One region of the Staphylococcus sp. mip270_02 genome, then DNA from elsewhere that is predicted to be linked to it. Evidence: riboswitches for the same ligand, from Rfam matches in the RefSeq annotation. Region 1 holds a riboswitch; each other region holds the start of a gene.
The links. A riboswitch is a leader RNA that binds a small molecule or an ion and turns the genes downstream of it on or off. The one in region 1 is predicted to bind S-adenosylmethionine.
Positions count from the first base shown of each region.

Region 2: it holds a riboswitch for S-adenosylmethionine, as region 1 does, so the genes downstream of both, metK (methionine adenosyltransferase) here and metX (homoserine O-acetyltransferase MetX) in region 1, are expected to answer to the same signal.
Region 3: it holds a riboswitch for S-adenosylmethionine, as region 1 does, so the genes downstream of both, ACW5YJ_RS04760 (Na+/H+ antiporter NhaC family protein) here and metX (homoserine O-acetyltransferase MetX) in region 1, are expected to answer to the same signal.
Region 4: it holds a riboswitch for S-adenosylmethionine, as region 1 does, so the genes downstream of both, ACW5YJ_RS11635 (methionine ABC transporter ATP-binding protein) here and metX (homoserine O-acetyltransferase MetX) in region 1, are expected to answer to the same signal.

Region 1 covers NZ_CM132934.1:341,834-350,090, reverse strand. Annotated here, with positions in the region: gene dnaB (replicative DNA helicase) at 1-1,223, opposite strand, end outside; gene rplI (50S ribosomal protein L9) at 1,254-1,700, opposite strand; gene ACW5YJ_RS01455 (DHH family phosphoesterase) at 1,697-3,664, opposite strand; gene ACW5YJ_RS01450 (DUF2232 domain-containing protein) at 3,679-4,605, opposite strand; gene metX (homoserine O-acetyltransferase MetX) at 4,912-5,880, opposite strand; SAM riboswitch class I at 5,941-6,040, opposite strand; gene ACW5YJ_RS01440 (AzlD domain-containing protein) at 6,172-6,501, opposite strand; gene ACW5YJ_RS01435 (AzlC family ABC transporter permease) at 6,498-7,199, opposite strand; gene serS (serine--tRNA ligase) at 7,526-8,257, opposite strand, start outside.
Region 2 covers NZ_CM132934.1:1,493,991-1,502,247, reverse strand. Annotated here, with positions in the region: gene ACW5YJ_RS07090 (pentapeptide repeat-containing protein) at 1-401, opposite strand, end outside; gene ACW5YJ_RS07085 (transaldolase) at 610-1,323, opposite strand; gene ACW5YJ_RS07080 (hypothetical protein) at 1,602-1,907, shown strand; gene crcB (fluoride efflux transporter CrcB) at 2,137-2,499, shown strand; gene ACW5YJ_RS07070 (fluoride efflux transporter FluC) at 2,499-2,852, shown strand; gene ACW5YJ_RS07065 (aldo/keto reductase) at 3,074-3,910, opposite strand; gene ACW5YJ_RS07060 (nuclease-related domain-containing protein) at 4,198-5,106, opposite strand; gene metK (methionine adenosyltransferase) at 5,200-6,396, opposite strand; SAM riboswitch class I at 6,506-6,618, opposite strand; gene pckA (phosphoenolpyruvate carboxykinase (ATP)) at 6,785-8,257, shown strand, end outside.
Region 3 covers NZ_CM132934.1:1,074,630-1,082,886, reverse strand. Annotated here, with positions in the region: gene ACW5YJ_RS04765 (SRPBCC family protein) at 190-696, opposite strand; gene ACW5YJ_RS04760 (Na+/H+ antiporter NhaC family protein) at 1,124-2,416, opposite strand; SAM riboswitch class I at 2,528-2,628, opposite strand; gene ACW5YJ_RS04755 (flavin reductase family protein) at 2,780-3,391, opposite strand; gene ACW5YJ_RS04750 (SDR family oxidoreductase) at 3,524-4,405, opposite strand; gene ACW5YJ_RS04745 (amidohydrolase) at 4,484-5,614, opposite strand; gene ACW5YJ_RS04740 (SulP family inorganic anion transporter) at 5,614-6,804, opposite strand; gene hutI (imidazolonepropionase) at 7,361-8,257, opposite strand, start outside.
Region 4 covers NZ_CM132934.1:2,462,354-2,470,610, forward strand. Annotated here, with positions in the region: gene ACW5YJ_RS11625 (MetQ/NlpA family ABC transporter substrate-binding protein) at 1-364, opposite strand, end outside; gene ACW5YJ_RS11630 (methionine ABC transporter permease) at 388-1,083, opposite strand; gene ACW5YJ_RS11635 (methionine ABC transporter ATP-binding protein) at 1,076-2,101, opposite strand; SAM riboswitch class I at 2,188-2,293, opposite strand; gene ACW5YJ_RS11640 (thioredoxin family protein) at 2,348-2,647, opposite strand; gene ACW5YJ_RS11645 (toprim domain-containing protein) at 2,644-3,036, opposite strand; gene gcvH (glycine cleavage system protein GcvH) at 3,272-3,652, opposite strand; gene ACW5YJ_RS11655 (arsenate reductase family protein) at 3,845-4,201, opposite strand; gene ACW5YJ_RS11660 (thioredoxin family protein) at 4,343-4,663, shown strand; gene ACW5YJ_RS11665 (nitroreductase family protein) at 5,073-5,612, opposite strand; gene aroD (type I 3-dehydroquinate dehydratase) at 5,679-6,398, opposite strand; gene ACW5YJ_RS11675 (organic hydroperoxide resistance protein) at 6,551-6,976, shown strand; gene ACW5YJ_RS11680 (GNAT family N-acetyltransferase) at 7,466-8,002, shown strand; gene ACW5YJ_RS11685 (hypothetical protein) at 8,241-8,257, shown strand, end outside.

The DNA.
Region 1 (8,257 bases):
TCACCACGATTATAATAGTCATCACGGTATAAGAAAGCGATGATATCGGCATCTTGCTCGATAGAACCTGACTCACGAATATCACTCATCATTGGACGTTTATCTTGACGCTGCTCAACGCCACGTGATAGCTGACTCAGTGCAATAACAGGGCATTCTAGCTCTCTAGCAATAGCCTTTAATGTACGTGAAATCTCAGAAACTTCTTGTTGTCTGTTATCTGAAAAGCGAGAGCCACTACCTGAGATTAATTGTAAGTAATCAATAACAACCATATCTAATCCGTGCTCTTGTTTTAAACGACGGCACTTAGAACGAATGTCTGTAATCCGAATACCTGGTGTATCATCGATAAATATCTTAGTACGTGACAGTTTACCGACTGCTATAGTAAATCTATTCCAGTCTTCTTCAGTCATCATACCAGTTCTCAGGCGATTTGAGTCCACGTTTCCTGAACTACAAATCATACGTGTTGCAAGTTGATCTGCACCCATCTCTAACGAGAATATACCTACTGAAAAATGATCTTCGTGTGTTGCAACTTTTTGCGCAATATTAAGTGCGAAGGCAGTCTTACCTACCGAAGGACGTGCTGCTAAAATGATTAAATCATTACGGTTAAACCCTGCTGTCATCTGGTCTAAATCTCGGTAGCCCGTTGGAATACCTGGCGTTTGACCACTGTTTTGATCTAATAATTCTGCATTCTCATATACTTCACCAAGTACATCTCGAATATCCTTAAATCCATCACTTTCACGTGAGGATGATAATTCTAATATACGACGTTCAGCATCGTTAAGTATCGTATCTAGTTCCAGCTCATCATTATAACCATCATTCGCAATACTATCTGCAGTTTGTATTAATTTACGTTTAGTTGCATGCTTAAAAACAATCTCAGTATAGTATTGGATATTACGTGTTGTCGGCACATTACTTGATAATTCTGCAAGATATTGAGGACCGCCCGCTTCATTCAATCGACCCTCTTGTGTTAGTTGATCCATAATGGTTACCACATCAATATCTCTATTATCTTCATTGAGGTTCATCATTGCTCTAAAGATGTGTTGATGTGCACCTCTATAAAATGACTCAGGAAGCAATACTTCCTGAGTTGTGTTGATTAATTCTGGATCTATGATAATGGCACCTAAGACAGACTGTTCAGCCTCATTACTGTGTGGCATTTGATTTTGTTCATACATTCCATCCATTGTGATTACACCTCATATCTCAATCCACTATTATTGTTCAACTGTGTGTACACGGATTGTACCTTCAACTTCTTTATCTAGTTTAACTGGCACGTTAGTGTAACCTAATGCATGGATACCGTTTGGTAAATCCATTTTACGTTTATCAATTTTAATGTTGTGTTGTTCTTGTAATGCTTGTGTGATTTGTTTCGTACTTACTGAACCAAACAATTTACCGCCTTCGCCTGTTTTAGCAGACACTTCGACTTCAATTTCACTTAATTGTGCTTTTAATTGTTTAGCATCTTCAATTTCTTGTTGACGCTCTGCTTCAGCAGCTTTATTTTTTTGTTCTAATTGTTTTAAATTACCAGGTGTTGCTTCTATTGCATAATTTTTCTTTAATAAGAAGTTATTTGCATAACCTACTGGTACGTCTTTAACTTCACCTTTTTTACCTTTACCTTTTACATCTTGTGTGAATATTACTTTCATGCATTTTCACTCCTACTCATTTGTTCTGTTATAGCTTGTTGTAATTGTTCTATTGCTTCATCCACTGTTACATCTTTTAACTGTGTGGCTGCATTAGTTAAATGGCCACCACCGCCAAGTGCTTCCATTGTTAACTGCACATTGACAGCACCAAGTGAGCGGGCAGACATACCTATTACATTTTCTTCTCTTCTTGCAATCACGTACGAAGCCTCTACACCATCTAAACTTAACAGTTCATCGGCAGCTTGTGCAACTGTAACAGGATGATAAATTTTATCATTCGAACCGTGTGCAATGGCTACACCATTTTCTTGTAATTTCACTGTTTGAATCAACTCGGTACGATTGATATACGTATCAAGATCATCTTTCAAGAAATGTTGTGTCAATATTGTATCTGCACCATGCGCACGTAAGTAACTTGCTGCATCGAAGGTTCTAGAACCTGTTCGTAGCGTAAAGTTACGCGTATCTACAATAATACCTGCAAACATTACTGTCGATTCTAAACGTGTTAATCGTTGTTCTGTCGGTTGATACTCAAGTAGTTCTGTCACAAGTTCTGCAGTTGAACTTGCATATGGTTCCATATAAACAAGTAATGGACTCGAAATAAAGCTCTCACCGCGTCTATGGTGGTCAATAACCACTTTACGGTTAGCTTTATTTAAGATATTCTCATCGATGACCATTTCAGGTTTATGCGTATCTACAATGACTAATGTTGTCTTAGATGTCATAATATCCCATGCTTCATCCGATGTGATAAAACGGTCTTTTAATTCTGGTTTTTCATTTACTGCATCCATAACACGTCGTAATGTTGGATCAATGTCAGAATCATTTAAGACAATATACGCATCTAAGTTATTCATCATTGCAAAACGTGATACACCAATTGCACCACCGATTGCATCTAAGTCAGGACGTTTATGCCCCATAATGATAACTTTGTCGCCTTCCATCAGAATATCTTTAAGCGCATGTGATATAACACGTGCTCTAACACGTGTACGTTTTTCCATTGGGTCAGTCTTACCACCATAGAAACGTACATTTCCGTTCATATTCTTGATAGCAACTTGGTCACCACCACGTCCTAGCGCTAAGTCTAGGCCTGATTGTGATAGTTCCCCTAAATCTATTAAATCTTCAGAACCTTCACCGACACCGATACTTAAAGTTAATTGTGCACGGTAACCGACACTCTTTTCACGTAACTGACTTAAAATACTAAAGTTTGTTGCCTCTATGTTGTTTAATATATCTTGATTTAAATAAGCAACAAATTGATCTGAGCTATAACGTTTGAAATAAATGTTATGCTCACTAGCCCATCTACTAATCACACGTGTAACCATCGAGTTAATCTCTGATTTTTGTGTGTCATTCATATTTTGCGTAATCTCGTCATAATTATCTAAGAACAATGTAGCAATAATTGGTTTAGAGTCTTCATATAACTTATTTGTTTGTACTTCTTCAGTAATATCAAAGAAATACAATACATGTTCTTTTTCAGAATAACGTACGCGATAGTGGTACTCATTTTCAGAAATCTCAACTTCTTGTGTTTTTTCTAATTGTTTTAAGATATTAGGATATACTTCATTAACTGGATCGGAAATTACATTACGCGTTAAGCGTTCCGACATAAATTTGTTCATCCACTCTATGTTTTCATTTTCATCTAAGATAATCATACCGATTGGCAAACTTTTAATTGCAATATTATTGCCTGCCGAAATATGGCCACTTAGATTATCAACATAGCTATCTAGTTTCTGCAAAGCTCGTCTTACCATTATTGCTGTCCCTACAATAATAATCACTAATACAACTGTCGCTATGCCTGCAATGAGCTGGTTAAAAACAAACCAAACTACTACAAGTACAATTGCTGTGAGCGCCATAATAATAAATGGTAAAACTAACGCTTTTTTAGTGGATTGACGGTTCATTCTTCCACCTCAAATCATTTTTTAATGATACTTTTTAAGTTAATACACAAATCTATAACACCCAGGAGACTTACAATATGTGTTAATGGCATTAAAGCTGTCCCTATAACCATGAATAACACAGAAAGTGCGATTGGCATTGATTTTGCCTTCCCGAAAAAGTGAATAACACTTAAGCCCTGAATATACATACATAATGATAACACAATTTCAAAGTTTAAAACGATACTTTGGAAAGTCCCTGGTTGGCTCGCAAACATAACACAAATCAAGACAATAATATACATCCATAATAGTGAACGCTTCATTTGCCAAGCATATAATGGTTTAAATATTGGTGTAGCGATTTTGAACTTACGTAAAATTGGAAAAGTAATAATTAAATTGATTAAAATAAGTAGAAATACTGTGATAATGACATAACTTGGTAACTGAACTGACATCTGGCGGAAGCCTTCTTCAAGCATTTGCTTATATTCTGCACTTCCCGCAATTCCAGAAACAACATTATGCATGTAATCTTTCACTGGTTTTATCAAAACTGTAGAACTTGGTATTTTATCAAACGTTTGTAGTCCCATAAACGCAATTAACGAGAACATACTAATATAAGTAGTTGTTATATAAAGTATGCGTTCTTTAGATGTACGTTCTTTTAATAATTGGCCAATAACAAAACTCACTAAGAGTATAATGACCATGGTGCTCAACACAAATATATTACCTAATAATGTTGTTAATACCACTGTAATGACTGCTGTTAAACCAAATGATTCAATAGACTTATGCCATAAGATAATGCCTGGAATTGTCGCAAAGATACCTAACACCAGGCCTAACGGAGGTAATATATGTAAAGCTAAAGCCACTACGATTAGCGTTAGTATACTAAGCACAGTTACTTTAGGATATATTTTTGAAAACAATTTCGCCACTCCCATACTATTTTTGACTATAACTATTATTTTAACCTCTTTAAAACTTTTATACAATTATTGGCAATCCAAATACAGAAGATAACGATATACTATACTTTTCAAAATTATAAACTTATAAATGATTGTACTAATCAACACTTCACGGTATTACATTTCTAATACTACTACTTCTCGTGTCGCTTTACGCCACCACAACTTAAATACTTGTACAAAAAAAGGATGTACTATATATATATGTCAGTCTACCCTCCCCTATCGAAAGTAGTCATATAGCTTCATCCTAAAAATTAATATAATAGAGTTATTAAATCATTTTCTTTTAATTTTATATACTTTTAAGAAGTGATATAGATTAGGTGCCCAGTCATTAAAATTCAATAAGAAACCATCATGACCTACGTTATCTGGGACAAAGAAATGTTTGTGATATTTAAAACGTTTTCCCACGGCACGCACTAAGTCATCTGGATATAACAAATCATCTGTGAAGCCCATTGTCATTACTTTAGTATCTAGGTTACTAAACACTTCATCTACATCGTCGCGTCCTCTATCTACGTCATGGCTATCTAAGACGTCTAGGAGTGTTAAATAGCATAAAGAATCAAAATGATTCATAAATTTATTGCCTTGATGTTTTTGATAGGTTACAACTTGATCTGGTGAGAAACGTTTATCATAGCTTTTAGACGAACGGTATGTTAAAAACCCTAACTGCCTTGCAATACTCATCCCCTCTTTATTGTCTAAATGAATGGCCTGTCTCGCTATCTCATTAAACGCACGACTATAGGATGATGTTTTATCTGTAGCTGCGAGAATCACTGCTTTTTCAACATCAAATTTACGATTATATAATAATTCTATTGCTTGCATGCCACCTAACGAACCACCGATTAATATGTTAATCCTTTCGAAACCTAATGTTTCAATACCTAATTCTATGGCACGTACGATATCTCTTAACGTAAGTGTCTCAGGAAACTTTGGATCTGTTAACGCAGAACTTGAACCATAAGGGCTTCCAATAACATTAAATGTCAAAAACTGATAATCATTGATTGGCATATAACCACCGTCAATAATCCCTCTCCACCATCCAGGATTTTCATTTGTACCATACGTTAAGTGATTACCTGTTAAAGCATGACAGACCACTACGAGTGGTTGCCCTTTTAATCCTACATGTTCATAACGTAGTTTTAAGTTTGAGATGAATTCACCTGACTCCGTTGTGAATGGCCCTAGTTCTAGTGTATCAACCGTATAATTCGTCATGTTTTACCTCCTACTTAGTAAAAAAACTCCTCACTCATAAAATAAGTAAGAAGTTAAAAGTACTTATCATTCGAGTGTATCGATGGTATTAGCACCGTACTTTATAAGCCGGTTGCTGAAGCGTCAACGGGCCAAGTCCCTCAGCTTCTCGAAATAAGATTTGATTTTAATTGTATTAAAGATAAGCTCATTAATTAAGATAAAATTAAACTGTTAATGCAATCTGAAATATCTTAATTTTCTAATTATTTATAGTTTAACGGATAATATAACTTACTTCAATAGGATTATTTAAAATACCCAACGTAACACTGCCATAATAATAATGCCGCTAAGTATAGTGATTGTTAGACTGCGTGATATCACAGCAATGATAATAGTCGGGAGCATCGTTATTAAGAACGGCACGTTAATACTATAACCCATCACACCTTCTTGTTGCTCTATTAATCCATCGATGATTAAAGCAGTGAATAATGTAATTGGTATAAATGATAGCCATTTAATAACACGTTCAGACAACTTTATTTTAGTTATCAAAATAAAGGGAATAATTCGTGTGAGCCATGTTACCACACCACATAACACGATAATTGTTAACATATGTACCGTCGTTGTCATTTTTCCATCATCACTCCAATCAGTGCTGCAATAGTTGAAGCTAATATGATAGCCAAATATGAAGGCATAAACAAGCTTAAACTAAGCATCATTACAATCACACATATAATCAATACAAAATATATGTTTATCTTCGAGCGTCTAATCGACTCAAATTGTGAGACAGCTAAGAATATAAACATAGCGGTAATTGCAAAATCTAATCCTAGTGCTTCTGGTTGATGTATGTATTTACCAAAGACTGCACCAATAATACATGCAAATGTCCAAAAAACATATGCTGTTATATTTAATCCATGCAACCAACGATCATTAATCTTCTCACCTTTTAAATGTGGTGTAATAGCTACACCGAATGTTTCGTCTGTTACTAATGTAGAAAGACCAATTCTATTTAATAAACTATAGTTTTTATAATTTGGCGCAAGCGTCATACTTAATAAAAACATTCTTGAGTTCACAATGAATGTCGTCAATATAATTGCAGATATGGGCGTGCCAGAAATAACAAGTGCACAAATAATAAACTGTGCCGCGCCCGCATACACTAGCAAGCAAAGTAAAATAATTTCCAACATACTAAATCCTGATGCCACTGCAACAATTCCAAAAGACAGACCAACACCAGCATAACCTAACAAAGTAGGAATACACGCTTTTACACCTTGTTTAAAAGTAACATGCGCCTCATTGTCCATTTTCCCACCCTCTCACTTCAAACGCTAAAAACAGTAAATCCATTCTAATATAATAGCATAAAAGTAATCAACATCTTTAGACGCCGGTTTGTGTGATGTTAGTCTAACGAACGTCTTAAAACATTGTTAATACAGTTATTTAAATATTTCAGAATCTTGTGTTATCAATTAGACTTCCCTTAGAAACTCCAGTACTTTCAATCAAATTAACTATTTTAATAGTGCGTATTTTATGTATTTCTTATGCTCAACTTTTACGCCTCCCCTACCCTCTCCGTACATAAAAAAGTGCATAGCTAATACTTTAACTACGCACTTTTAATAATTTATTTAATAGGACGGATGACTGTTTTACCACCCATATATGGAACTAATGCTTCTGGTATTGTTACAGAACCATCTTCATTTTGGTAATTTTCAACTATTGCAGCAAACGTACGCCCTACTGCTAATCCACTACCATTAAGTGTATGTGCTAATTCTGGTTTAGCATTTTTATCACGTTTAAAACGAATATTCGAGCGACGTGCTTGGAAATCAGTAATATTTGAACAAGAACTTATTTCTTTATATTCATTATAGCTTGGCAACCAAACTTCTAAATCATACGTTTTACTTGAACCAAAACCAATATCACCTGTACATAAAATAACACGACGGTATGGTAAGCCTAATTCTTCTAAAATTGCTTCTGCATGTCCAGTCATCTCATCTAAAGCCTGCCAAGAATCTTCTGGTTTTTCAAAACGAACCATTTCAACTTTATCGAATTGATGTAAACGAATAAGGCCTCTTGTATCACGACCAGCTGAACCCGCTTCACTACGATAACATGCTGATTGGGCAGTGAATTTAGCTGGTAATTCATCCGGTCCGATAATTTCATTACGGTAATAATTTGTCAGCGGTACTTCTGCAGTTGGTATAGTATATAGTCCTTCTTTTTCAACTTTAAACAAGTCTTCTTCAAACTTAGGTAATTGACCAGTACCATACATTGAATCAGCGTTAACTAATTGTGGTACCATCATTTCTGTATAACCATGTTGTGTTGTATG
Region 2 (8,257 bases), 1.2 Mb from region 1:
TTGATTCTAAATGCATCAATTTTCGATTCTACTAAATTTATAAAATTTGCTTTTACTTCTTCAAATGTAATATGACTTAATCTCATGTTTTTGAATAATGTTCCTGTCATTCTACAATTTTTAAAAGTAACCCTATGAATCGTTCCATAATCCATCTGAGAATTAGAAAAATCACAGTTTTCAAATACAACATCTGTAAAATCAGCACGCCCTAAATCTGCATTAGCAAAACTACAATCTTTGATTGTTGATCCATATATTAACAACCTATCTAATACTTTTTCTTCCAGTGATGAATTGGATATTTCTGCCAATTCTATTAAATCATCGACTTCATCAAATACTTCTGTTAAATCCTTCTTTTCTAAATAACCATTAATATTAGGTTGCTGTATCTTCATTACTTCACTCCTCTCCAACTAATCATTGCATGCATCATAACATTGAACAAAGAGTGAATTAGCCAGAAAATTTATAATATATAGTATATCAGATATACTTCAAAATTTTATATTTTTAATGTATAAAAAAAGACCAAGACATTAATAAATGTCCCGGTCTTTTTTAGTTATATTTAAATTACAAATAAAACTAAATTTACTTTTACAATTAAAGAATTGATAAGCCTGAGCTTTGGATATCTTTTGCAAACCCTTTAACTGTATCAACTGATAGTTCATTAATGTCACGACCAAGATTGTTGTTTACTTTTTTAACAACATCTGCTGGACATGTGATAATATCAGCACCAACTTCATCAGCTTGTATAACGTTAATTACTTCACGACAACTAGCCCATAATAATTTCACGCCGTCTTTACTGTGAGTAATTTCAGCAGCTTCTTTCATCATAGGGATTGGGTCAACTCCTGTATCTGCAATACGGCCAGCAAATACTGACACATAAGTTGGAACGCCTTCAGTTACAGCATCTGTAATTTCTTTAACTTGATCTAAAGTATAAACAGCAGTTACGTTTAAACGTACATTTTCTGCTGATAATTTTTTAATTAGAGAAATAGTTGATTCACCTTTTGTGTTTACAACTGGAATTTTAACAAATACATTACTACCATATTGTTTTAAAATTTCAGCTTCTTTTGCCATAGTTTCTAAATCATCTGCAAATACTTCAAATGAGATAGAAGCATCAGGAATCTCGCGAACAGCTTCTTCAGCGAAAGCTTTATAATCAGTTACCCCTGCTTTTGCCATTAAACTTGGGTTAGTAGTAAAACCATCAACCTGTTTATTTTTATAAGCTGCTTTCATTTCTTCAATATCTGCACCATCTGCAAATACTTCAACATTTAATTTTGCCATTACTTATTCCTCCTGACTTAATTAAATAATTCAACAAAGAATTATTTGATAACGGTTATTAACCATACAACTTAGTTATACCACCTATAAAGAATTAATTCTAATTTTTTGCTTAAAATCAGAATATTTTTACAGTAATATTAAACTTTTTTATACTAAGAGAACTAATCCTACATAAGCATATATTCAATATGTTAATATACTATATAAATATAAATTCCATTAGTTTTTGTAAATTTATGGTATTATTGTTAAATGAATTGCATTAGGAGGTACAAATGGCACGTTCAAAACTTTACTTTTATTTATCTACTTTATTGGTTATTATTAGTTTTTATTTTAATACAAGAAACCCTCTATTAAATATGCATTTTAATTCAATGATAAAATTAATATTTGTTTGTAGTATTATAAATGCTATCATTTTAATAATTTCCATTATTTTTGCTGATAAATCAATCAAACATCTACATGAAGATTCAGATTGGATACGAAAAGCAAGTAAGATATTACCATACGTTATTTTAGTCGTAATTATTATTCATATTCTTGCTTCTCTATCAACATTTGGCATAATATTCTAATTAAGGGGCTAGGACAACAATTGATGTCTTGGCCTCTGTTATTGTGGTTAAAGTGAATCTTTGATTTAATAAAATTATGCTTAAGTTTAAACAATCCGGACAATTTCAATTATAAATACACTCTAAATTTCTAGTTATATTTGACATTATAAAAACAACAAATAAGATTTAATAGCAATGCCATGTTGCTAAAACTTGCACTGTTTTTAAGAAAGGAAGCATGCCAACAATGCAATATTTATATATTTTTGTAGGTGGCGCTGTCGGTGCACTACTTAGATACTTGTTTTCATTTATGAATGTTAATTCAACATTTCCTACTGGTACATTTATCGCTAATATTTTAGGCGCTTTTTTAATGGGTTTTCTAGGGACGCTAGCTATACAATATTACAAGAATAATCCACTTTTAAAAAAAGGTATTACTACAGGTATGCTGGGCGCAATGACTACCTTTTCAACATTTCAATTTGAGCTTATGCATTTATTTGAGCAACAAGAATATCTAGCTGTTGCTATTTACGCAATCAGTAGTTATGTTTTAGGAATTTTCTTATGCTATATCGGCGTTAGATTGGGGGCGCGTAGCTAATGATTAACTGTTTATTAATCATGTTAGGTGGTGGCATAGGGGCAGTCATCCGTGCTTTTATTACTAATTTTTGTAATCGCAAATTCAATAGTATATTACCTGTTGCAACACCTTTCGTTAACATAGTTGGTAGCTTTCTCATTGGTTTCCTATTAGGCACATTGCTTAAGTTAGATTGGGTTGAGCCCTTTGTAATCGTTGGTATATTAGGTGGTCTTACTACCTTTTCTACTTTATCATCTGAACTCGTCCAACTATTAATGACTAAAAAGAAAGTTATTTATTTCATTGTTTATTCTGCACTCCAATACGGCGTTTCCTTTTTAGCTTGTTTATTAGGCTACATACTTTAACGGAAAACCTAATAAAGTTCATTATAAAAAGCCACAAAACCATTAAATTGGTTTTGTGGCTTTTTATGTCATATACATTGTCCATGCTTAATAATGACAATTTCATTAGGCTTGTAATATTATATCGCAAATTTGACTAAATCAAAGTTAACGAGTCAATATCATTAAATCATTAATTTAATTATTAACACTTAAATAATAATACAGTTTTATATAACACTTTAATGACCACTGTATTTTGCAGGATCTGGTCCAATTCTACGTTCTTCATTGAGGTTATCTAATTTTTCTATTTGTGCAGCTGTTAAAGCAAAATCAAATACATTAATATTCTCTTCTATTCTAGAAGGAGTGACCGATTTTGGTATTACTACAACACCATGTTCAATGTTCCATCTAATGATTACTTGAGCCGGTGTTTTGCCCACTTCATTTGCTACCGCATTTACTGTTTCATCTTCCAAAATTTGTGCATTCATTAATGGTGACCATGACTCCATATGAATATTTTGAACTTCCAGATATCTATTTAAAGATGATTGTAATAAATATGGGTGGAATTCTACTTGATTTATTACTGGTTTAATTGAAACTTGTGCTAATAATGCTTCTAAATGTTCAATATTAAAGTTACTTACACCAATATTTTTCACTTTATCATTTTTATAAAGGTCTTCCATACCCTGCCAAGTATCAATCATCAGTGCTTCATCAGTTCCAGGCCAGTGCATTAGATATAAATCCAAATAGTCTAAACCTAATTTGTTTAAACTTGTTTCATATGCATCAGCGACATTTTGACGACCGTAATCATCAAGCCATAATTTAGAAGTAATGAATAAATCACTTCTTTTTAATCCTGTTGAAGCTAATCCTTCAGCAATACCTTGACCTACTTTATCTTCATTTTCATAAATCATTGCTGTGTCGATATGTGTATAACCATTTTCAATTGCATGTTTTACTGACGTTGCACATTCATCATTATTCTCCACACGAAATGTGCCCAATCCAACAATTGGCATTTCATTCCCATTATAAAATGTAATATTTTCCAAGTTAAAATCCCCTTTTTATTTTGTTAATTATTATACTAATTAATATTCCCAAATATATAAATAAAAATGCCTATTTGTTTAAAATTAATTTTTATTTTTGCAATTCTTTAAAGCGTATGTCATCAATCGTATATTTAATTTATGGCTAAATTAAACATGCAGGCTGTATCAGATAATATTTTTAAAGTTTTACAATCCAAAAAAACTGTCAACAAAAGTCTAAATACTTTTGTTGACAGTTTATACTACATAGCCTTATTTATTCTCAAAATTTGAAATTTGTGTCTTTAATTAAATGATTCAATTTCATCCATAACACGTTGCAAATCTTCAACGTTATATTGAATGCGACCATGGAATACGAATTTATTGAAGAATTCATCCAATTGTTCTGGACCAACTAACACTTTGGTATTTGAACTTTGCGCATAGTTTGAAATTGTTACATCGCCCTCATTTTTAGGATTGAAATATAAAATTGTTGTTGGTGTGAATTTTAAATTCAATTCTGTTTGAATATCACCAGCTAGTTTCTCAATATCATTCAAATGAGTCGTATAATTAACAAAAGATAATGAGTTTTCATCTTCGTTTTGATCTAATACAAGAGTTTGTGGTTCTTGTCTATCAAGGTCCAACGTGTTAAACACTTGCTCCATTGTTGGTTGTTCTTTAAATTGTGCGGCACTCACACCATTGTATACGTGACCTTTTAATAATTGTGAGTCAATTATATATAAACCAGTACGCGTAAGTACTAAATGACTAATACGCTGTACATCATTAAATTCATTCTTAGGTAAAAATATATTGGCCATAATGTGCATATCTTCTGGGCGAATTCTTTTCTCATTTACTAATCTTTCTCGAATACCAATAAGTCTCATATCAGTTACATATTCACTTTGATTTTTAGAGAATAATTTCAATGCATCAATTTCTCTATTTTTCGAACTAACTGTAGCATTATATTCTTCTTTTTGCTTTGTTACTGTTTTTTTATTTTCTATTCTTTCTTTTTCTAATTCTTCTTCATGCTCATCGCTTAGTTTTTGTTCTCTGGTTTTGTATTGTTCTTCTACCTTTTGTTGTGCTTTCTTCTTACTTTTCAAAGCAATGATAAATAAAATGAAACAAATTACTGCTACAACAATTGCCACAATTAAACCAATCTCTAATGGTCCAAATGAATTCATAACAAAAAACGCTCCTTTATGTGTTCAGTAACTTAATTATAATAGATAAACGCATAGCATTCGAGAATAAAGTTAAAAAATTTTTTGTTCTAGTTAAGCTTTAACTGTATCTTTTAATAAATTAATTTTATCTAACTTTTCCCATGGTAATAGTACGTCTGTACGACCAAAATGACCATATGCAGCAGTTTGTTTATAAATAGGGTGTTTCAAGTCTAACATTTTAATAATTCCAGCTGGTCTTAGATCAAAATGTTGTCTAACTGCCTCAACCAATTCAATTTCTTTAACTTTTCCTGTACCAAATGTATCTATAGAAATAGAAACCGGCTCAGCTACACCAATAGCATATGCAAGTTGCACTTCACATTTGTCTGCTAATTCAGCAGCAACGATATTTTTTGCTACATAGCGGGCAGCATAAGCAGCAGAACGATCAACTTTAGTTGGGTCTTTACCACTAAAGCATCCCCCACCATGACGTGCATAACCACCATACGTATCAACAATTATTTTACGTCCAGTAAGACCTGCGTCACCTTGTGGTCCACCTATAACGAAACGACCAGTAGGATTGATATAAAATTTAGTGTTCTCATCTAAAAGCGCTTCTGGCACTGTTGGATAAATGACGTGTTGTTTAATATCATCTTGAATTTGTGCTAATTCGATATCTTCAGCATGTTGTGTTGACACGACAATCGTATCAATTCGATGTGGTTGATCTTGCTCATCATATTCCACAGTTACTTGTACTTTACCATCAGGACGTAAGTAATTTAATATTTCATCTTTACGTACATCTGATAAGCGTTTAGCAAGTTGGTGTGACAAGAAGATTGGTAAAGGCATGTATGTATCCGTTTCATTCGTAGCATAACCGAACATCAAACCTTGGTCTCCCGCTCCTGTAGCTTCGATTTCTTCTTCTGATACGTCTTCACGATACTCTAAAGCTGTATCGACACCTTGAGCGATATCTGGTGACTGTTCATCAATTGCCGTTAATACTGCCATTGTCTGGCTATCATAACCGTATTTAGCACGCGTGTAACCTATCTCTTTAATTGTTTCTCTAACCACTTTTGGAATATCAACATATGTTGTTGTTGATATTTCTCCTGAAATTAACGCCATACCAGTAGTCACCGTCGTTTCACAAGCAACACGTGCGTTTGGGTCATCTTTCAATATTTCATCCAATATAGCATCAGATACTTGATCCGCTATTTTATCTGGATGCCCTTCTGTTACCGATTCTGAAGTGAATAATCTTCTATTGTAAGTCATAATTTGCTCCTTTAGTTTTAAATTACGAAAATTCTCTCTCTGTTGAGCTCATTAAAAAAGCCTTCTACACTATCAATAAATAGAGAGAAGGCCCTTATACGTCCATTCGCTCTTATCGTTCAGACGATATTTGTCTGCAAACGGTTTGGCACCTTTCTTCGTATTAAGAAGAGGTTGCTGGGCTTCATTGGGTCCATGTCCCTCCGCCACTCAGGATAAGAGAATCCGTTAAGTCCTATAGTACAGAATCAGCGATATAATGTCAATTTTACATTTATTAATATTTATTTAAAATTCCTTTTAGATTGGTATGGACTATTGATATATATGTGTTATACTCTGTAATTGTAAAGGCTTACAATAACTAAATAGCGTTGGAGGGATTAGTATGGCTGTAGATACATACACTTATACAAACAAAATTGAAAGTATTTTAGACAAACAATCTTCATTATTTCAATTATCTACAACACAGTTGTATAACAAGATTTTAGATAATAATGAAGGCGAACTTACCGAATTAGGTGCAATTAACGCTAGAACAGGTAAATATACAGGTCGTTCACCAAAAGATAAGTTTATTGTAAATGAGCCATCTTATAGAGATGATATTGACTGGGGTAATGTTAACCAACCGATTGAGGAAGAAACATTTTTAAAATTATATGATAAGGTTCTAAACTATTTAGACAAAAAAGATGAACTATATGTATTCAATGGTTATGCCGGTAGTGATCATGACTCACAATTGAAATTAACTGTTGTAAATGAATTGGCGTGGCATAATCTATTTGCTCAAAATATGTTTATACGTCCTAATTCAAAAGAAGAAGCACAAGAAATCAAACCAAACTTCACAATTATTTCAGCACCACATTTTAAAGCCGATCCAGAAATTGACGGCACAAACTCAGAAACATTTATCATCACATCATTCAAACATAAAGTTATCCTCATTGGTGGGACTGAGTATGCTGGTGAAATGAAAAAAGGTATTTTCTCCGTAATGAACTATTTACTACCTAAAGATAACATTATGAGCATGCATTGTTCAGCTAACGTTGGAGACAAAGGTGACGTCGCTTTATTCTTCGGCCTTTCTGGTACTGGTAAAACGACACTATCAGCTGACCCAACACGTAAACTTATTGGCGATGATGAACATGGTTGGAATGAAAATGGTATTTTCAACATTGAAGGTGGTTGTTACGCTAAAGCAATTAACCTTTCTTATAAAAAAGAACCTCAAATATATGACGCTATTAAATATGGTACTATTTTAGAAAATGTTGTTGTTGACGAAGATGGTGATGTTGACTTCGATGATAATCAATACACAGAAAATACTCGTGCAGCATACCCAATCAACCACATTGAAAATATTGTAACGCCATCTAAAGCAGCTCATCCTAATACAATTATTTTCTTAACTGCAGATGCTTTTGGTGTTCTACCACCTATTTCAAAACTATCCAAAGATCAAGCAATGTATCATTTCTTGAGTGGATTCACTGCTAAATTAGCTGGTACAGAACGTGGCGTAACTGAGCCAGAACCTTCATTCTCTACATGTTTCGGTTCACCTTTCTTACCTCTAAACGCTAAAGTTTATGCTGATTTATTAGGTAACTTAATCGATCAACACGATGTAGATGTTTATCTTGTAAACACTGGTTGGACTGGTGGTAAATATGGCGTAGGACGTCGTATAAGCCTAAGTTACACAAGACAAATGGTAAATCAAGCAATCACAGGGCAATTAAGAGATGCTGAATATATTAAAGATGATATGTTTGGTTTAGATATTCCAGTTGAAGTTGAGGATGTGCCTCAAACGCTATTGAATCCTATTAATGCTTGG
Region 3 (8,257 bases), 730 kb from region 1:
AGATTGTCACATTTAGTGATTACTTTTAAAGGGAGCATTATTTATTTTAAGTGCTGATTGAGCAAAACATATAAAGAATTTACTTTGATACAGGTCTGAATTTTATTCAAACTTAGATAATATTACCAGGATTGAAATAATCCAGTAAAATCATATCACCCCGTGTAATTTCTATATCAGCGAACTATTTTATAAATTTGCTTCAAACTCTTCAAGCGTTAATTGTAGTTTGTCAAATAACATTTCAAACCCATGTGCCGTTGAATCATGATATTCTTTCTTCTTCTGTTTATATTCTAAAGATGTTAATCTTCTTTCTCTCGGTACAAAAGCAATATAATTGAAAATCATTTGCGTAATGCCTGGTTCTCTTTCGAATATTTCAACTTCTATCGTATCTTCTGAATCACTTAATTCTGGCATACCAATTGTCATGACGAGATATTCATAAGGAGTTAATGAAGCAAATCTACCTTGTACTATATTCTCCTTACCTTTACGAACATCAACAATTTTGTATTTACCATTTTGTTCAGCAGCTACTTCAATAGTTTTATTTGTTCTTTCAGTTGTCATAAACCATTGTTTAAGAAAACGTTGGTCTGTCCAAGCTTGGTATAATAATTCAGGTTCTACTTTAAATAACCTTTCAAGACGAATTTCAACATTCTCATTTTCTACATTGTATTTTCCCACGATCGATTGTTCACCTACTTTCACTCTTATTACTATTCTAACGCATTACACTATACTTCTAAACAATTATCAAGTAAATATAGTGATGTTCTTTAATATTTATAAAGCTTTAACAACCTCATTTTATCGCTATTAGTCAGGAAACGTCAAAACTTTCATTTTCATTGAATATTATACCAAATAAACTTCACATTTATCTTAGCATATTCTGTTAACATACTGCTTATTTAAAATAGCGAATGAGCCCGGGACATTCGTACATCCCGGACTCAAATTTAATCTAGATTATAGTCTATTGCTATTAAATAACACAATGAATATCAACAATTTTCAACTGTTATCTAATCATGTTTATTAACATATAACTCCACTACTCTATTTAGAACTTAAAAATCATTGCCCAACTTGATATTGCAATGTATCTTAATTACTTTTTATCTAATCTAGGTAACCTAAAGAAAATTGCTACAAGTCCACAAACGCCTAGTATCATTGGATAAATTGAGTAAGGCACTAATTCAAATGGAGATATAGACGCCACACCTGCAGCAGCAATCAATTGAGGACTATATGGCAGCATTCCTTGGAAACAACTCGCAAACATATCTAAAATACTAGCTGATTTACGCGGATCCACATCATATTCCTCTGAAATATCTTTTGCTAATGGTCCTGCCATTAATATAGAAATAGTATTATTTGCTGTTGATATATCTGCAACACTGACTAAGCCAGCAATACCTAATTCTGCACCACGTTTAGATTTCACTTTACTGCGCACAAAATTTAATAGCCAAGTAATACCACCATTATGTTGAATCAAAGCTACTAAACCACCAATGAGCAATGCAATAATCGCTATATCTTCCATACCGATAATACCTTTAGATATAGAACTTAATAAACCTGTCCAACTAAATGAACCGTAGATTAATCCGATAATTGCAGAAAGTACAATGCCACCGATTAATACGATAACTACATTTACACCTATTAATGCTAAAATAAGCACAAATAAGTATGGAATTACTTTAATAAGGTCATAATCATAACTTTTATTTGCATCTATATGTGCACCATTTGTTAAAAACCAAAGAACAATAATAGTAAATATCGCGCCAGGCAAAACAATCTTTATGTTCACCTTAAATTTATCACTCATTTTCGTTTTCTGAGTACGTACTGCAGCTATCGTAGTATCAGAAATCATTGATAAGTTATCACCAAACATAGCTCCACCAACAACAGTAGCCATTGTGATAGCTGCCGAAACATCTGTAGCCTGACTTAAACCAAAACCAACTGGTGCTATAGCAGCTACCGTCCCTACAGACGTACCCATTGATAAAGATACAAACATACATATTATAAATAGTCCGACGATAATTAAATTTTCTGGTATTAATGATAACCCTAAGTTAACCGTCGACTGCACGCCACCCATATCTTCAGTCGTTTGAGAAAAGGCGCCTGCTAATAAGAAAATTAACATCATTAAAATAATATTGGAATGTCCTGCACCTTTTGTAAAAACTTCAACTTTTTTATGAAATGATCCTTTTCTATTTAACGCTAATCCAACAATAGAAGCTACTAATATAGCTACATTCAGTGGCATCGTAGTAAAGTCGCCTGTACTAATACCCACACCTAAGAACATACCAACAAATACGATTAAAGGTATCAAGGCCCATGCGTTACCTTTTTTTGTCTCCTCCATACATAACCAACTTTCCTAAATATTAAAACAGAACTCAACCTTCTGTTATTTGTAAGTCCTAAAAATAAAAAAACTCTTTCTAAATTAAGAAGAAAGAGTAAACTTGATTCATTCTTATCTTCTAGCATGAATTATGCTACTGGATTTGGCACACGCATCATCATGTTGCCGAAGTATCATCGGGCCAGTCCCTACACTTCTCTTGATAAGTTATTATTTTATTTTATTACAGTACAGTATTAATTGTAATTCGTCAAATATGGAATTGAACAGAAAACAATTTAACAAACGATTTCATTATCTAATCCCTTCAACATCTATTATTTCAATAGAGCTTATGTTATTTATTTAATCGCTTTATATTTACTTCATAGGACGTTCGATAGTAAATTTATTACCTAAAGAAGCATAATCATTACCAGCTAAACGAGCTACAGCACTAAGTGCGTCAACATCTATTTTACTATCTTCAAAATAAACTGATTCATCAATATGAAACATAACTACTTCACCTATAATTAAATCAGATCCTTCTTGAGAGTCACCTAACGGAATAATTCTATCTAACTTACATTCCATTCGAATTTTAGCTTGTTCGATACCAGGTACTGCAACTAATTCAGAGTCAACACAATTAAGACTTGTTCTTTCTAATTCATTTTGGTTACGGGCCAAAGGGGCTGCTGTATGGTTGATTTGTTCGACTGTAGCTTCATCTGTAATATGTACTACAAATGATTCCGTTTCCTCAATATTTAAAGAAGTGTCTTTCCGCTTCCCTGCAGAACGACCTGTAGAAATCATAATCATTGGTGGTGCACTATTAACAACATTAAAAAAGCTAAACGGCGCTGCATTTAAATGCCCATCTTTATCTTGAGAAGTAACAAATGCGATAGGTCTAGGTACCACACTACCACTTAATAATTTATAATTTTGTTTTTTGGTTAAAGCATCTGCTTTAAATTTTTTCATAAATGATTACCTTACCTTTCAAAAATAAGGAGGAAGGATATCAATATATCCTTCCCTCCTTATGCTTTGTATCACCGAGACATTGAAACACTAATAGTTAAATTAAATTGCTGCCTCGTTACTTCATCAATTCTAATCTAATTGAGTACCACCTGTCACGCCATAAACTTGGCCTGTAGTATAACTTGATTCCTCAGCTGCTAAATGTACATACACGCCCGAAAGTTCAACCGGTTGCCCTGCTCTACCTAGCACTTCTTTTTGGCCAAAAGTCGGAATTTTAGATTGGGGCTGTCCACCAGAAATTTGGAGTGGTGACCAGAATGGACCTGGTGCTACACAATTTACACGGATTCCCTTGCTACCTAATTCTTCAGATAAGCTCTTGGTAAGTGAAATGATAGCTGCTTTGGAAGCGGCATAATCATGTAAGATAGGGCTCGGATTATAACCTTGTACAGATGAAGTCAGTGTAATCGTTGCGCCAGGTTCTAAATAATCAATTGCTTTTTGAACTGACCAAAAAATAGGATAAACATTTGTTTCGAATGTCTCAGTAAATGATTCAGTATCAAAGCCTTTAAGGTTGTTTCTATATTGTTGGTGTCCTGCTACAATTGTTACATTATCTAATCCACCAAGTTTGTTATAAGCTGTTTCAACTAAATCATAGTTAAATTGTTCATCGCGTATATCGCCTGGGATTAATACAGCTTTACGTCCTGCTGCTTCAATCACTTGTTGTACTTCTTCAGCGTCCACTTGCTCAGCAGGTAAGTAATTAATTGCCACATCTGCTCCTTCTTTAGCATACGCTATGGCAGCAGCTCTACCGATAGCAGAATCCCCACCAGTAACTAAAATTTTATAATCTTTTAAACGCCCATAACCGATATAAGTTGTTTCACCACAATCAGGCTTAGGGTCTAATTTATCCTGTAAACCTGGAACGTCTTGTTCTTGTTTCGGGAAATCTTCACTTGAGAATTTTGTTCTAGGATCTTGTCCTGGCATATGCAAACACTCCTTATTTTAAAGAATATGCTTATGCATACCCTAATTTTTAAAGTTTTAATACATCATTCAAAGATTCTATTTAGATTGCTCGTTTAAAAGTTTTTGTATAAAACTTAAGAAATACTCAGGTACTTGTTCTAATATACGCTCATCTGGATCATATTTAGGATGATGCAGATCATATTCACTATTAGAACCAATAAACACAAATACACTTGGATATTTATTTGAGAAACCAGAAAAATCTTCTCCAATCGTTAATGGTTGATCCATAATACTCACATTATAACCAACCTCTTTAGCAATCTCTATTGCGTCTTCTGTTAATTTTTCATCATTAACAACCGCACCTGGTAAACGATGATATAACGTTTCAATTTCAACACCAAATGCTTCTGAAAGGCCACTTCCAATTGCACGCAAGCGTTCTTCGATATAATTACGTTTCTCTTCGTCAAAACTTCTCACTGTACCTTGAACATAGGCTTCATCGGCAATCACATTCCATGTATTACCACTAGACACTTCACCAATAGTAACGACTCCATTATCAAATGCTGATAAGTTTCTACTAACAATAGACTGCACGCTATTAATTAATTGTCCTAATACAATAACTGGATCATTACCTTGTTCAGGTTTGGCAGCATGTGCTCCTACACCTTTAATTTTAAATTCAAATCGATCTACAGAAGAAGTAATAACTCCTGATTTTACTGCAAATTCACCAATGTCTAATGTAGGGTAATTATGATAACCTAATACTGCTTTAGCACCTTCTATCGCACCTGTATCAGTAATATGATATGCTCCATAACCTAGTTCTTCAGCAGGTTGGAATATAATGCGTACGCGCCCAGTTAATTGCGATTCAATTTCTTTCAATTTTGTCGCTACTGCAAGTATGCTTGCCATATGAATATCATGTCCACAAGCGTGCATCATACCTTCATTAGTGGATGTAAATTCATGTACAACTTGCTCTTTAATAGGCAGAGCATCTATGTCTGTTCGAACTGCTACAAAATGTTCACCTTGACCAACCTCTGCTACTAAGCCAGTTTCTAATGGTAGGTCTAAGATTGTAATCTCATATGATTCTAAAATTCTTCTTAATCTTTTTGTTGTCTCATATTCTGCATCTGATAATTCTGGATACTGGTGAAAAGTTCTTCTCCAATTTATGTAATCTTCATATTGTGGCATTATATGTCACACCCTTTCTTATTTTTTAAGTGCAAAATGAGGTAGTAACAAATTGTTACAATCACTACACCCGCAGCCAAATTATTCGTTATTAATATAATCGCCATCGTTAGTATTACTATACAACCATTAAAAATCGGTGCTTTTTTAACAAATGATACAGTTCTTCTATCAAATGTATTTAAAGATATCGTTATTAATACGGTCGCTAATACCGCCATAGGTATCTGACCAATAATACTTCCAAATACAAATAAACTAAAAAGTAGAAAGCTGCCAGTAATCAAAGTTGAAACTCTCGATGTTGCTCCCATACTTAAATTAAATTTTGATTGTCCCACTAATGCGCTACCACCATATCCACCAAACAATCCTACAATAAAGTTTGCAATACCTTGACCAATTGACTCTTTGTTTTTATCACTAGGCGTATCCGTCACAACGTCCATCATTCGTGCAGTTAAGGTTGTTTGTACAACAGCAACAATAGCCATTGTTAATCCATAAATAAAAATAATAAATGTATTTTCTAAATCATACATCATTTTAGGTAAACTAATAGTTGTCAAATGTACATGTATAGAGGCTAAATTATGAACATATTGTATATCTGGTTTAATTAACCAAGCAGCAAAGGTTAAGACAATAATTGAAACTAAAGGTGCAGGTATGAATTTTATATATCTTTGCGCCAACCAAATAATTAAAAATGAAATTAACACAAAAACATAAGTAGTATTAGAAATTTGAAATATATTATCAAGCTGAGATGTGAATAGTAGTACTCCAAGTGCATTCATAAATCCTATGACAACGCCTGTAGGAATATAATCTAATAGTTTATTTGTATGACAGTAACCAAATATAATTTGGATTAATCCCATAAAAATTGTAGCTAAAATCACTGCTTGTATGCCATGACTAGCCATAAGTGGTGCTACAACTAAAGAGACACCACTACTTGGCGCTGAAACCATTAAATTTCTATTGCCTGTGAAACTAATGACAATCATCATTAATCCAGTACTCAACATACCTATTATTGGGCTCACGCCTGCGATAAAAGAAAATGCGATAGCACCTGGCAAAAGTGCGAGCGCTATTAATATACCAGATAGTACATTCGGAATGATATTACCTTGCCATTGTTTGATATAATCAGTTCGTGTCACGCCGAATGTCACCTCCATATGTTCCTCTTGTCACATGGTATCATAATTGTCGAAATATTTTATCAATTCTGTTTATCAAAATATAAAATTATCAACACCTGAGCTCTTGCTCATGTGTAAGAACCACTAACTCAATAATTTGAGAAGTGAACTTTAGGCCACCTGAGCGCTTGCTCATGTGTAAGAACCACTAACTTTCTTAAGTGGAACGCATGAGTATATACTCATGTGTAAGAACCGCTTCAATTTCAAAAGCGGAGCACCTGAGTAAAACTCATGTGTAAGAACCACTATCTTAATAAATTAAGAAGTGGTTCTTTAGAGAAGTGGACTTGGACCGCCTGAGCGCTTGCTCATGTGTAAGAACCGCTTCAATTTCAAAAGCGGAGCACCTGAGTATAACTCATGTGTAAGAACCACTATCTTAATAAATTAAGAAGTGGTTCTTTAGAGAAGTGTCTTGGGCCACCTGAGCTCTTGCTCATGTGTAAGAACCACTAACTCAATAAATTGAGAAGTGGTTCTAAAAAATCTGGGACATCAAAAGATATCCCAGACTGATAGAAAAATTATATTAACCTTTTAATTGAATTTTATTATCTACTAATACTTTGCCATCTTTAATTACTGTTTCTGCATGGTTAATACCGTAATGATACGGGATATATTCATGGTTAGGTGCATCCCAAATTACAATATTTGCTCTATCTCCTTCATTAATTGTTCCAGCATCTACATCTATTGCTTTTGCAGCATTTACCGTTACCGCATTCCAAATTTCATTTGGTGATAGTTTTAATTTTAGCGCAGCAATAGACATTACAAGTTGTAAATTGTTGGTAACACAACTACCAGGGTTAAAATCTGTTGCAATTGCAATCGCGCCATCATTATCTAGCATGCCTCTTGCATCTGCATATGTTTCTTTACCTAAATAAAATGTTGTTCCCGGAAGTAATACAGCTACAGTATCACTTTGTTTTAATTTTGCTTTACCTTCTGTACTTGAAGCAACAAGATGATCTGCAGAAATTGCACCTTCATCAATAGCTAACTCGAGTCCACCTAATGGATCGATTTCGTCAGCATGTATTTTCACATCAAATCCTAATGCTTTAGCAGCTTGCATATATTTTCTTGATTCCTCGATAGTAAATACACCTGTCTCACAAAATATATCAGCAAAATCTGCGTACGGTTTAACTTCAGGTAACAAATCAATCATTTCTTCCAAGAATGCTTGATTTGATTGCGCATCTTTAGGAACTGCATGAGGTCCTAGGAAAGTATGCTTCATATCTAAATTGTATTTATCTGCTAAACGATTAGATACGCGTAACTGTTTCAGTTCGTTTTCTTTATCTAAACCATATCCACTCTTACTTTCTACAGCTAACACGCCATGCTCAATCATAGTTAACAGATTCTTCTCTGCCTTTTCAAACAATTCGTCTTCAGTAGCCTTGCGAGT
Region 4 (8,257 bases), 850 kb from region 1:
TTAGACTCTTATATTTTTTAGAATAAACAGCCATTGGTTCTAGATGAACATTACCTGCTGATTCTACTTTATATCCTTTATCTTTTTTCTCAGTTTTTAAGTAAGGTGTATGTTGGAAAAAGTTTGCGTCTAATTCACCTTTATCTAATAATTTATTCGGTGTTGTATAATCATTAATTGTTTTAATCTTCAAATCATAGCCTTTATCTTTCAATAACGGCTTGGCTTTTTCTAAAATTTCAGCATGAGGAGCTGGAGAAGCACCTACTGTAATTTTTTTATCTTCACTACCTCCACTATTCCCACATGCTGCTAAAACAAGCGCTAATACAAGTACAGAAGCTAAGCTAACTAATTTTTTCATATAAAAAGTCCCCCTTTTTAAGATTATCTCTTATCAATTTTATTAGTAGCCCAATCACCAATAAATTGAATGATGAACACAATAATAAGGATTAAAATTGTTGAAACAAAAATAACGTCATTTTGATTTCTAGTGAAACCTGTTAAATAAGCTAGGTTACCTAAACCACCTGCACCAATAACACCGGCTACTGCAGTAGAACCTACTAAAGCAATCGCTGTAACAGTAATACCTGAAATTAATGCTGGCATCGCTTCAGGTAATAGTACTTTTTTGACTACTGTCCAAGTAGTGGCACCCATTGACCAAGCTGCTTCAATAACACCTTTATCAATCTCTTTAAATGCAATTTCTACAAGTCTGGCATAGAAAGGCGCCGCACTAATGATTAAAGCAGGTAATGCTCCTGTTGGACCACTAATCGTGCCTAACACTAAACTTGTAAACGGAATTAACAATAAGATTAAAATAATAAATGGTATCGCTCTAAACAAGTTAACTATAAATGAAACAATAGTATAGAAAACCCTCGCTATAGGTGATTTACTTTTAGCTGATAAAAAGAGTAATACACCTAATATTAAGCCTAATACAAAGGCAAAAATTGTCGAAATAACTGTCATATAAATTGTTTCGTATGTCGCTAACCAAACTTCGTCCCAGCTGACGTTTGGCATTGTAAACATCTCGCGGAGGATGTCACTCAATGAATTACCCATGTCTTAACACCTCCACTGACACATGCTGTGCTTCTAAATCATTTTTAAACTTTTCGAATTTTTCTAAATTTACATCGCTCAATTGAATTACTAAGAAACCAAGCGAACCATCTTTTGTATGTTTAATATTAGCTTCTAATATATTCACATCGATATTATGCGTTTTCGTTATATATGACACGAGAGGTTGCGTGGTATTATTCCCTGTGAAATTCAAACGAACAACATAATCATCTTCATTAAGTGACACTAAGTCGCTAATAGATTTATCAAAATCATCATTTAAATCATCTTTAACAAAACGTTTTGTAACCGCATGTTGTGGATTCTCAAAAACTGTGGAAACTAGACCTTGTTCAATCACGCGACCGTTTTCCATAACAGCTACTTCGTCACATATGCGTCTAATGACATGCATTTCGTGTGTGATGATTACGATTGTTAAATTTCTTTCTTCTTTAATTTTCAATAATAATTCTAAAATTTCATCTGTTGTTTGAGGATCTAATGCACTTGTCGCTTCATCACAAAGCAATACAGTTGGTTCGTTTGCTAACGCTCGCGCAATACCGACACGTTGTTTTTGACCACCTGACAGTTCTGAAGGATATGCACTTTCTCTACCTTTCAGTCCAACAAGTTCTACTAATTCTTTTGCCCGTTGTTTCGCTTCACGGCGAGGCACACCCGCTATTTCCAATGGAAATGTAATATTATTTAATACAGTACGCGACCATAGTAAATTAAAATGTTGAAATATCATGCTCACTTTTTGACGCTTTTTTCTTAACTGTGATTTTGATAGCTTACCAATTGTATCTCCATCGATAATGACGTCTCCTGAAGTTGGTTGTTCGAGATTATTTAAAAGTCTAATTAAAGTACTTTTGCCCGCACCTGAAAAACCAACTACTCCAAAAATCGAGCCTGATTGAATACTTAAATCAACATGATCTACAGCCAGTACGTCCTGTTTTTTCGTTTTGTACTTTTTGACTATTTGATTTAACTCAATCATTCTGTTTCCTCCTTGTGTTGCTAATCCTTCAATTAAAAAAATGCTTTCTCTATGTTCACCGAAGTATAGAGAAAGCAAAATCGCTTCTCTCATCTTCTAAAGCTTTAAAACTTTATGTGAATTGGCACCATTTCTATTAAAGACGGTTGCCGGGCTTCGTAGGGCACATCCCTCCACCTCTCGTGATAAGAGTTTCATTATTTAATTATTTTTAATCCTACCATCGTACTAATATTTCGTCAATAACTATTTTAAATTTTCTAACAAATAAGGCACCGATTGAAATGCATAAATCCTTTTTTGCTCTTCACCTTTTGACATTACTAATAAAACTGGTACAGATTGAATTTCATACAATTGACTAAAATCAGGATGAAAGTTTAAGTCCATTTTTATTGTAGGTAATTGCAAAATATCGTTAGCAATATCTAGCATACGTTCAGAAACCTTACATGTGCCACATGTTGGTGTATAACCAAAGATAAGATACTTATCTTCATTTATATATTTATTGACGTCAACGCGTTGTTCACTTGTTACATTCATGTTAATAAACTTACCCTTTCAGCTATATAATCCAATTTTGCTTTCGCCACCTTTTCTTCATCCTTAACTATAAAACCATGTTTTTCCAATACTCTAGATAAATATGGTTTAGGACAACGAGCGACTTCACAATATTGTTTATCTACTCTTATATGTCTACTTTCACTTAAATAGCGTTTGAACCATTTTCGTATTCTTTCACCTTCATCATCCGAATCAACAAGAATATACACTTGTTTGTCATATAAAGTATCAATCATTTCATCTAATTTATCTACACTCATCGTACCATTCGTGCAAATAATTTCTATTGGCTGATCAATAACTTGTTTGACACGCTTCTTGTCTGACTTTCCTTCGACAACAATTACTTGGTTCAGTATCGTCATGACATCCACCCTCTAAATGTTGATAGTAAATCTTTTCTACTTAGTTCTTCACAATCCGTAGTGACAATAAACATAATTTACATAGTTAAAATATTTCTTATTATAACAAACATAATTTATCATTTTTTAAAGTTGAGGTGAACTTGTTAGACTTATAAAATTGCTAAATCTTCAATAATCCTCAATGATATGAAAAAAACTCCAAGATAGTTATATCATGGAGTTCAGTGTTATATTATTCGCCAATCATTTCTGAATATTGCTCTGCAGTTAATAATTCATCTAATTGACTTTCGTCACTTAGTTCAACTTTAACCATCCAAGCTTTTTCGTAAGGTGATTCATTTACGAATTCAGGGCTATCTTCTAATTCATCATTAGATTCAACTACTTTACCTGATACAGGTGCATATAGTTCTGAAACAGTTTTTACGGATTCAACACTACCAAAAGTGTCGCCTTCATTAATTTCGTCATCTACTTCTGGTAATTCAACGAATACGATATCGCCAAGTTCACCTTGAGCATATTCAGTGATACCAATTGTTACTGTATTACCTTCAACTTTTACCCATTCATGTTCTTTAGAATATTTTAATTCACTCGGTACTGCCACGAGAATCCCCTCCTAAATGATTTTACATATTAATGATGCCATATGCATACCATACAATCAACTATTTCTTAGCATATTAATATTATTATAATCTTTTCATAACAATAGATGAAGCGTTTACAAACACAACTTATAATTTCAACTTATAGAGATTGCTCTATTTAAAGAGATGCTCTATCTCCAAAAGAGGAATTAAGATAACCATGTTTCCTTATATTGATCTTCTTTGAAACCAACTGTAACTTTGTCTCCAGAAATAGCTAATGGTCTTTTGACCAACATACCATTAGTTGATAATAAATCTAACTTTTCATCATCAGTAAGGTCATTCATTTTGTCTTTAAGACCTAATTCACGATATTTAGCACCGTGCGTATTAAAGAGTTTATTTATATCGATATCAGTCGCCTCTAAAATTTCTTTAAACTCGTTTTTAGTGGGCGTATGTTGTACTATATCGATTGGTTCAAAGCTCACACCGTAGTCTTGTAAAAATTTTGCTGCTTTTTTACAAGTAGTACAATTAGGATATTGGTAAAATTTTATCATTATTCTGTACCTCCTATAACTAGTTAACATTAATATATCAAATTTATTGCCAAAACGCTCTAATTAATAAGCTGATTTTTTTTATAACTTCAAAATGTCCGTTATAATAAGCTTAATTATATTTTTAAAAAGGAGAAAATTATGAAACCTATTAATACAAATGATGCATTTAAAGAAACTATACAGAGTAATAACCCTGTCATTGTAAAATTCGAAGCTGGCTGGTGCCCTGACTGTAAAGCAATGGATATGTGGATTGACCCTATCCAAGAAAAATACAATGATTACGACTGGTTTACAGTCAATCGTGACGAGCTTGAAGATGTTGCAGCTGACAACGATGTGATGGGCATACCAAGCTTACTAGTATTTAAAAACGGAGAAAAATTAGCTCACTTACACTCAGCTAATGCGAAATCACCAGAACAAGTGGAAGCATTTTTAGCTGAAACATTTAAATAATTGATTAATAAATGAGATATTTCATCTCATTTTATGGGCTGGGAGAAATTAATTGTCCCAGCCTTAATTATTGTAATGACAGCATTTTTAAAGAGCCACTTCTTTAAAGAGCCACTTCTCAATTTATTGAGTTAGTGGCTCTTATGCATGAGCTCTAGCTCAGGTAATCTGTTTTGAGTTAGTGGCTCTTATGCATGAGCTCTAGCTCAGGTAATCTGTTTTAAGTTAGTGCGATATATGCATGAATATGAATTTTAACTCAGATAAAGCTCCTGTTAGCCTTAGTCATCTTTACCGAAATATAATGACGCAATTTTTTAATATTTAATTATATAATTATAAAAATTAAGAATGGGCACTCAAAGTCAAATTTCACTTTTGATTTTGAATGCCCATTCTTAAAATCACTTTAAAACTTTTCTATTACTTGATCAGTATGACGCTCTCTATGTGGCATTTCATCCTGTAAATCTGTGAGATACAAGAAACCTACAAGTTGTTCATCATCTTTCACATTAAATATCGATCTTATTTCAGGGATAAATATATATGCCGGTGATTTCCAACATGTGCCAATACCCGCTTCATGTAATAATAGCATTAAGTTTTGTGCGAAAGCTCCAAATGCCATATTATTTTCTAAATCTTCTCGTTGTCTTGGATCTCTTTTTAGAATTAATGCAAGCATGCCACCCAGATTTGTAACAGTGTTATAATGATTTTCTTGTTTTTTATCTAAATTAGGGAATGCGACCTCTGAGAGTTGTTTACTCATAGGGCCCAAGCGATCTTTAGCAATATGAACCACTCTCCAAGGCTCTCTCATGCCATGATTAGGGGCATCTGTCGCTTGCTGTATCGCTTGATATAGAGCATTATCATCTATAGTCATGTCTCTTTTAAAAACCTTAATACTTCTACGATGTGCAATTGCATCTTGTAGTTCCATTGATTATCGCCCTTTCATTAGTGATAATTATTTTCAATTATAAATCAGGCGACCACTATTTTCAAACTACTCGTATAATTTAATTTGTTGCTTTAACTTTTCAACGTGGATTTGACCAGGTGCTTTTGGATCGTCTAAGCAACCATATGAAACTGAGCCTCCAAACAATCCCTGAGCAGTTCTTGAAATTAATCCAAGTTTAGACATCGCTATACCAACAACTTGTTGTGAAACTGTGTCTGCAGTCTCAGACATTGCATTTAATAGATTTAGAACATCTTGTTTATCATGAGGCATAACTGCTACTTTTAAATAATCTGGTTCAAGCTGGTGCATTTTATAATATAAACGTTTTAATACTTCCAATTTAGGTGTTTTCTTAAAGTTATGCTGTGATAATACAACTTCTATATTTTCACTATGAGCTGATTCTATCAAGGTTTGATATTTTTCTATAGGCACTCCTTCTTCATATTCAATATCTATCATATCAACATAATCTAATGAGATTATTTTCTCTAGCACATTTAAGTATTTATCATTTGCTAATTGGCCTTCTCCACCTTGAATCTTTGTTCGATATGTTACTAACAATTTTTTATTTAAATTTAGTTTATATATGTCTTTAGCAATTTTTGCTAAAGATGCTTCATCAAAATTTAACCACTGATCTATTCTTAGTTCTATAATATCTATGGAGTCTTGATATTGTTTTAAATCCTCAATTGTATGTTGTGCAAGTTCATGTTTGGGTGCAATTGTAACAGCTATATCAACTTTGGCCATGTTTAAACTTCCTTTTATTAGTAATATTTAAATTATTGTATAACAATTTCTAAAAATAATACAATTAAAAAACATATAAATTACTCAGTGAAATGATTTAAATAATTTTTCTTGGGTAAACATGAATTAGAAGTTTTTAAGGAGGTCATAAAATGGCAGTAAATTATGAAACGAAAGCAACAAATACAGGTGGACGTAATGGTCACGTTCAAACTGACGATAAAGCAATTGATGTAGCAATTGTACCACCGGCTCAAGCTGATGCTGAAAAAGGCACAAACCCAGAGCAATTGTTTGCAGCAGGTTATGCTTCATGTTTTAATGGCGCATTTGATTTAATCTTAAAACAAAACAAAGTGAGAGGCGCTGAGCCAGAAGTTACTTTGACAGTACGTTTAGAAGATGACCCAGAAGCTGAAAGTCCTAAATTAAGCGTCTCAATTGATGCAAAAGTAAAAAATGTATTATCTCAAGAAGAAGCTGAGAAATATTTACAAGATGCACACGAATTTTGTCCATACTCAAAAGCTACACGTGGCAACATCGATGTTGACTTAAATGTCGCAGTTATTGACTAATATATTCCCCCGAAAAGTTCTTAATTGAAACTTTTCGGGGAGTTTTTTGTCTTTTTATTCCTGGTGTACAATCTAGATGTTTTAGCACTTAATGAATATTTAATTAATTTTCCCCTTCATCTTTATTGTGAGATAAGATGTAAGTAATCAACACTGCAAAAGAAATCAGGATTAGCACTACCAGTGAAACTATAATAGTTATTAAAGCTCCCACAATTTATGCCTCCATTCACATTTATGCATCTCGATATATTATATCATAATTATCATATCTATATTATTCACTTAAATTATATATTAATATTTATTGCGAAGTTTATAAAAAATAATTCTTTTTCATGATGAATTGAAAATGCTCACATATTTTTGCAAAAAATTAAAGATAGTATTGCTCAAATAAATTATTTCCTTTAATATTATAATTAAATTGGCAAACAAGCACTATTTATCCATTTAAAAAAATACTTTGCAGAGGTTAGGAGGCATTTAATGACTCAAATTCGCTATTTAACAACTGAAGATTTTTCTAATTATAAATCCTTGTTACTACAAGGTATTAATAAAGAACTCGAAGTATTAGCCTGGAAATTACAAAATGAGAAATGCTTAAATGATACAGATTTACACAAAGTACTATCCTCAGACTCAACAGATTGTATCGTTCTTGGAGCTTTTGAACAGGATATACTTATTGGCGCTGTTACACTAATTCATCATCAAACCTATAGCTTATCTCATAAAGCAACCTTAGAAAATATGTGCATTAAAAATGTAGATCAAGATTCTAAAGAAGAAATTTCAAAAATGCTTATGCGCCAGATATTTGAAATTTGTAATGAAAAAGAAATTGAAATATTGATGACTTCACTTATTTCAAATAACATTAGTGGTAAAGTCTTTTTTAGTAACTTAAATTTTGAAACACTTGTGTTGGAACAGCATGCTAGAAAATACGATAATTATTACGTAGATGAGCATTGGCTTATTTATCATTTTGATGGAAATGAAAGTGACTTATTTGTTTAATAGCTATAATTACTAAATCGTTGTCACAGGGCAACTAAATTCCCCTATTTCTTAATTATTTTTAAATGAAAGTTGATAAATTGTTTTTTATTTCAAAGTACCTAATTAATATGAGCCTAATCTACTAATCTTAAAAATGACTTGCAATTATATTGCTAAACAAATATTATTTTTGTTAAGTGCTATTTTATTAATAAATATTCTATTCATCTTATTATTTAAGAGAGGGCTGAACATTTTGAAATATGCTACAAC